Regions from separate parts of the Mycolicibacterium phocaicum genome, predicted to be linked through region 1. Evidence: riboswitches for the same ligand, from Rfam matches in the RefSeq annotation. Region 1 holds a riboswitch; the other holds the start of a gene.
What was found. Region 1 has a riboswitch for cobalamin ahead of G6N46_RS21205 (CbtB domain-containing protein). Riboswitches for the same ligand answer to the same signal wherever they lie in the genome.
Positions count from the first base shown of each region.

Region 2: linked by a shared signal. The riboswitch ahead of G6N46_RS16965 (ABC transporter substrate-binding protein) and the one ahead of G6N46_RS21205 (CbtB domain-containing protein) in region 1 are both predicted to bind cobalamin.

Region 1 covers NZ_AP022616.1:4,439,815-4,443,215, forward strand. The annotation lists gene clpC1 (ATP-dependent protease ATP-binding subunit ClpC) at 1-1,274, shown strand, start outside; adenosylcobalamin (AdoCbl) riboswitch at 1,332-1,478, shown strand; gene G6N46_RS21205 (CbtB domain-containing protein) at 1,481-1,696, shown strand; gene G6N46_RS21210 (CbtA family protein) at 1,711-2,619, shown strand; gene G6N46_RS21215 (YbjQ family protein) at 2,677-3,072, shown strand; cobalamin riboswitch at 3,099-3,302, shown strand.
Region 2 covers NZ_AP022616.1:3,515,924-3,519,324, forward strand. The annotation lists gene G6N46_RS16960 (FecCD family ABC transporter permease) at 1-196, opposite strand, end outside; gene G6N46_RS16965 (ABC transporter substrate-binding protein) at 217-1,224, opposite strand; cobalamin riboswitch at 1,293-1,478, opposite strand; gene G6N46_RS16970 (TetR/AcrR family transcriptional regulator) at 1,663-2,262, opposite strand; gene G6N46_RS16975 (glycoside hydrolase family 3 N-terminal domain-containing protein) at 2,288-3,401, opposite strand, start outside.

The DNA.
Region 1 (3,401 bases):
CTCCGCCAGACCTGCGCGAGTTCGACGAGAAGATCGCCGACGCGCGCCGGGAGAAGGAATCGGCCATCGACGCGCAGGACTTCGAAAAGGCAGCCCGGCTGCGTGATTCGGAGAAGACGCTGGTCGCCCAGCGCGCCGAGCGGGAGAAGCAGTGGCGTTCGGGTGATCTGGACGTGGTCGCCGAGGTCGACGACGAGCAGATCGCCGAGGTCCTGGGCAACTGGACCGGCATCCCGGTCTTCAAGCTGACCGAGGCCGAGACCACGCGTCTGCTGCGCATGGAAGATGAGCTGCACAAGCGGATCATCGGCCAGGTCGATGCCGTCAAGGCCGTCTCGAAGGCCATCCGGCGTACCCGCGCCGGCCTGAAGGACCCGAAGCGTCCGTCGGGCTCGTTCATCTTCGCCGGCCCGTCCGGTGTCGGTAAGACCGAGCTGTCGAAGGCGCTGGCCGAGTTCCTGTTCGGTGACGACGACGCGCTCATCCAGATCGACATGGGCGAGTTCCACGACCGCTTCACCGCGTCGCGGCTGTTCGGTGCCCCTCCGGGCTACGTCGGCTACGAAGAGGGTGGCCAGCTCACCGAGAAGGTGCGCCGCAAGCCGTTCAGCGTCGTGCTGTTCGACGAGATCGAGAAGGCCCACCAGGAGATCTACAACAGCCTCCTGCAGGTCCTCGAAGACGGTCGCCTGACCGACGGCCAGGGTCGCACTGTCGACTTCAAGAACACCGTGCTGATCTTCACCTCGAACCTCGGTACGAGCGACATCAGCAAGGCGGTTGGCCTCGGCTTCACCCAGGGTGGCGGCGAGAACAACTACGAGCGGATGAAGCTCAAGGTGCACGACGAGCTGAAGAAGCACTTCCGTCCGGAGTTCCTGAACCGTATCGACGACATCATCGTGTTCCACCAGCTGACGCAGGACGAGATCATCCAGATGGTCGACCTGATGATCGGCCGGGTCGGCAAGCAGCTCAAGGCCAAGGACATGGAGATGGAGCTGACCGACAAGGCCAAGGCACTGCTGGCCAAGCGCGGCTTCGATCCGGTGCTCGGTGCCCGGCCGCTGCGCCGGACCATCCAGCGCGAGATCGAGGACCAGCTCTCCGAGAAGATTCTCTTCGAGGAGGTCGGCCCCGGTCAGCTGGTCACCGTGGACGTCGAGAACTGGGACGGCGAGAGCAACAACACCGAGGATGCGGTGTTCACCTTCGCCGGCCGTCGGAAGGAATCGGCCGACCTGGCCGAGGCCGCGGCGACTGCCGCCGAGTAACGGATTGTGAAAATGCCCTTCCCCGAAATTCGGGGAAGGGCATTTTCCGTTTGGGTGTATCTTGATTCCCGGTACGACGGCGCATGGAAGCCGGTGCGAATCCGGCGCGGTTGCGCCACTGTGAGCCCTCTGCGGCGAGTCAGATCTTTCGCCGTCGTGCAGAACCGAACAATGTAGGGGCGCGTGACCCCGTAGGAGGTTTGACCATGACGAGTATTGCGGTTTCGAAGCCGGGCGTATCGACCAAGGCGCTTTCGGCCACCCGGGTGGCGGTGCTGCTCGGTGTGACGATCTTCCTGGCGGTGCTGGCGTACTACCTCGTCGGCATCGACGAGGGCATGATGTCGCTGTTCGGCAAGACCGTGGTCGTCCATGAGTGGGTGCACGACTCGCGGCACTTCCTCGGCTTCCCCTGCCACTGACTCAGGGGACTTTTGTGGAAATCCGCGTCATCGGGCGCGGAGCCCTGGCCGGCCTGATCGCCGGCATCCTGGGGTTCCTGTTTGCCTGGATTTTTGCTGAACCCACCATCGACAAGGCCATCGATTACGAGTCCGGCCGCATGAACGTGCTCTCGACGGTCCACACGGCCATGGGCCACCCGGTCGAGCCGGACGGGCCGGAGTTGTTCAGCCGGTCCATCCAGTCGGGTATCGGTGCGGCCACCGGCATCATCGCGTTCTCCGTGGCGATGGGCGCATTGGTGGCCGTGGCGTATCTGGTGCTGCACGGCCGGTTCGGGGTACGGCCCAAGGTGCTGGGCTGGACCGCCGCCGGATTCGGTTTTCTGGGTGTGTACCTGCTGCCGTTCGTGAAATACCCGTCGAACCCGCCCGCCATCGGTCACGAATTCACAATGGAGACGCGCGGCTTCCTGTACCTGGGCATGGTGTGGGGCTCGCTCACCCTGCTGGGTCTCGCGGTGTTCGCCGCGCGCAAGCTGTCCGGGAAGGTCGGCTGGGCGCGCGCGATCGGGATCGCGGTGCTCGGGTTCTTCGTGCTGTACGGCGGACTGCTGGCGGCCCTGCCGTCGCTGGGCGATCTGGCCGCCAACGTCGAGCACTCCGGCGAGTTCGGTTTCGCGCGCGCCGCGACCGAGACGCCGCAGCCGATCACCAACACCTTCCCGACGCCGGTGACCGTCGACGGCAAGGTCTATGCGCCCGGGCAACTCATCTATCCGGGGTTCGACGCCGACCTGCTGTGGAAGTTCCGGTGGTACTCGCTGATCGACCAGGCGTTGATCTGGGCGGTCATCGGGCTGGTGTTCGGCGGGCTCGTCGAGCGCTACCTCGGTGGCGCCCGGAAGGCCGCACCGGCGCAGGACGTGGCAGCCGCTCTCTGACGATTGCGGTTGCCGCGCACTACAGTTCGAGGCGTACCGACACAGAAAGGCGGCAGCATGCTGGTTGTCACGACGAATGACCTGCCCGGGTGGGAGATTCAGCGGGTCTGCGGTGAGGTCTTCGGCCTCACCGTCCGCTCCCGGAATGCCTTCGCGCAGATGGGCGCCGGCTTCAAGGCGATGTTCGGCGGCGAGCTGCAGGGCATGACCAAGAACCTCGCCGAGAGCCGCAACGAGGCCATGGGCCGGCTGCTCCAGGAATGTCAGGCCCGCGGCGGCAATGCCATCATCGGGATGCGGTTCGACACCACGGAGATCGGCGACGTGTGGACCGAGATCTGCGCGTACGGCACTGCGGTGCAGGCGGTTCCGGTCACCGACGCGGCCCGCTACACCGCGCAGCAGTTGGGTTACGGCGGCGGCCCGGGCCCGGCACAGGGCCCGACAGGGTAGTCTCCACGGCGCAGCTGGTTTGCCAATGACGCCTCGGCGTCTGCGGCGTCGAATGGCGGGGAACCGCCATGAGAGGGAACCCGGTGAGAATCCGGGACTGTCCCGCAGCGGTATGCAGGAACGACCGCCGTCATCCGCACTGATCCACGGATTGGGAAGCGACGGCCACTAGGTGCACCAGAAGGTGCGCGCCTGCGAGTCCGAAGACCTGCCAGCTGTGCCGGATGCGCCGCGTCCGGCGGTGCATCGCCTCGTGGAATGGGCAATCGCCGAGGGCGGTTCGCGCTGTCCTCGATGGATGTCCTTGGGCGGTGCGCACTTCCGTCGCG
Region 2 (3,401 bases), 920 kb from region 1:
AGATCGCGGCCAACAGGGCGCGTGGCAGCCGCAACTCCCATACGATACCGTCGTCGATCGGCGCGATGTTCGCCTGACGACCCCAAACATGTTGCGCGACGACGGCATACACGTCACCGAAGCCGAGCTCGGCCGGCCCGATGATCATGGCCGCGGCGACCGACAGCGCCAGGAGCCCGAAACCGAGCATCACCATTCCGGCGGCGCGCACAGCTGTCAGGACTTCCCGCCGAGCCCGAACGAGCGCAGCCCGGAAGCGACGGTCTCCATCGCGTCGACGTTGCGCAGCGACGGATCCATCGCGCTGGCCGGCAAGACGATCCACCGCCGCTCCCGCACGGCCTTCAACTTGCTTGCCGCCGGGTCGGTTTCGAGGAACTTGATCTTGTCAGCGACGCTGTCACCGTCCTTGCCCCGGGTGAGATCGGCGAGGACCAGCACGTCGGGGTCGCGCTGCAGGATCGCTTCCCACGAAATCTCCGGCCACAGCTGCCGGTTGTCGGCGAACGCGTTGTGCGCTCCCACCGCCGTGGTGATGATGCCCGGCGCTCCACAGCAGCCCGCGATGTACGGCGTTCTGGTACCGGCGTACCACCACATCAGGGTGACGTCGTCGGCCTTGAGTCCGCTGGTCGCTGTCGCCATGCGCGCCCGCAGCGTCGAAACCAGCTTGTCACCACGCTCAGTGACGCCGAAAACCTTCGCAATATCACTGATTTCGGCATACAGGTCGTCGAGCGTCAGCGCGCGTTGTTGCGCCGCGTCCTGGCCGCCGCACTCGCTGGAGGACTGATACGTCGGCACTCCGAGCCGCTCGAACCGATCCCGCGGGGCCACACCTTGATCGGTGAACGACCAGTCGAACGTCGCGTACACGAAGTCTGGTTTCTCTGTCAGCACCCGCTCGAACGACGGGAAATCCCGGCTCAGCACAGGCACTTTGGCGTTGTCGGCGGCGAGGTCGGGCCGGACGTCGTCGCTCCAGGACGCGGTGCCGGCCATCCGGTCGGCGAGCCCGAGCGCCAGGAGCAGCTCGGAGGCCGGCTGATTGATCGAAACCGCGCGCCGCGGTGGCGCTTTCACCGTCACCGTTCGCCCGCAGTTCTCGAGGGTGACGGAATAGCCGGCGGTTCCGGCGTCGACAGTTCCGGTCGCTCGCGGTCCGCCACATGAGCAGACGAGTGAAACGAGCAGTGCGACAAGCACAATGGTGCGTCGAGACACGGCGGCGCCTTCCGATCCGGGACTCGGTTCGCGGAGTCCATGCGTGGGCGGGTCCTCGCGCCGCCAGGCCGCGAGAGCCCGAGCCAGCAGGTCTTCGGACTCGGGATCATCCAGGCCGGAGCGCCTTCCCAGCCCACGTGGGGCCAGTGGCCGTTGCTCCGCCTGTCCCCCTTACCGCTGCGCGTCAGTTCCGGGTTCGCACCGGATTCCCTGACCCAACCGCGTTGGGTTCGACTGGCTCGAATCGGACCATACCAGCGCCGCGGCGGGGCCGCGCCGGCGTGTCGCTGCCGGCGGCGTGTCGTCCTCTCCTGTGGCACATGCGATTTGGAGTGGTCAACTTTCCTTGACGCGTCAGGGAAAGTTGACGGCTCCCGGCGAAAGGTGCCAAGGGAGAGAGCCCCGGACGGGCTGACGGTCCGCGAATGTGCGACAAACCTACGACTCGGCGCGCTTACCCTTCAGGCCACGCCAGAAGAGGTTGATCATCAGCTCGGTGGCATCGTTGACGTCGGTGTCGCCGGCGCTGACGCGGGACGCGATGGCCTCACCGGCACCCACCAGGGCCACGGCCATCATCTCGAAGTCGCTGTCGGGCTCCGGGTTTCGGGTACCGGCGCTGAGCAGCCGCGCCACCAGGTCGATGATCTTCTCGCGGCCCTCGCGCACGGTGTGGGCGAACGCCTGCGAGCTGGTGGCCTGTGTGTAGAGCACGATCCACGATGCCCGGTTGCGGTCGATGTACGTCATGAACGACAGCACCGCGTTGCGCAGCAGGTCACGCGGGCTCTGGGCGAAGTTGATGTCGGCCCGGACGGTGTCGACGAACCGCGTGAGCTCGCGGTCCAGGCACGCCGCGAACAGCTCTTCCTTCGAGCCGTAGTAGAGGTACAGCATCGGTTTCGAGATCTCGGCCTGCGCGGCGATCGCGTCCATCGAGGTCTCGTGATAGCCGTTCACCGAGAACATCTGCACGGCGGCGTCGAGCATCTGCTGTTCGCGGACGGCCCGCGGCAGCCGCTTGGTTCCACCTGCCATCAGAACAGGGTATGCAACGAGCAGCTCACTTCACGCATTTCGCGCCCGGCCCCTTCATGGCCGCCACCCGCAGCACCGACTTGTCGATCTGCGCCTGGTCCAGCTGCCCGGCCTTCGCGGCCGCCTCCAGCTTGTCCAGCACGTCGGAGATGCCGTCGGTCGTGATCCACAGGGCGACGTCGGCGCCGGCCTGCAGTGCCTTGAGCGCCGCGTCGGCCACGCCGAAGTGCTGGGTGATGGCGGCCATGCCGGTCAGATCGTCGGTGAACACCACACCGTCGAACGGCGGGCCGCCGTACTCACCGCTGCGCAGCAGGTCGTAGGCCGGCTTGCTCAGGCTCGCCGGGTCGTCCCCGAGCGTCAGGCCCGGCACCTGCAGGTGACCGACCATGACGGCGACGGGCTCCTGCGTCGTCAGCGTCCGGTACGGCACCAGGTCGTTGTCCTTCAGCGCCTCCAGCGGCGGCGTCTTCACGCCACCGGTGTGCGAGTCGCCCGAGCCGTGCCCGTGCCCCGGGAAGTGCTTGAGCACCGGAACCAGCCCCGCCTCGCGCAGGCCCGCGGCGTAGGCGCCGGCGTACTCGGTCACCTTCTGCGGGTCCGCGCCGAAGGAACGGTCGCCGATGACCTCGTCGTCGGGTTCTTCGGTGACGTCGGCGTCGGGCGCGAAGTCGACGGTGATGCCGAACTTGTCCTTCATCTGCAGCCCGCGGTCCTTGGCGATGGCCTGCACCTCGGCGGGGGTCTTGGTCGCGGCGAGCACGCGCGCCGACTCCTGCGGGCCGATCAGCTTCTTCAGCCGGGACACCCGGCCGCCCTCCTCGTCGATGCTGACCGCCAGCGGCAGCGCGCCAGATGCGGCCTGCAGCGCGGGGATCGAACCGTCCGACAGCATCGACAGGTCCGTCCAGCTACCGATGAAGATGCCGCCGACCTGCTGCTGCGTCACCGCGGCACGGGCATCGGCGGCGTCCTTGACGCCGACCATCAGCAGCTGCGCCAGCTTCTGCCGCAGCGTGAGGGTGCTGAGCAGCGCGTGCGGATCGCACGGCGGGGCGGTCGGTGCGGGCGCGTCCATCGGCTTGCTCGACGACGCGGTGCTCGAGGCCGCGCTGGTCGTGCTGGATGCGGCCGGCTTG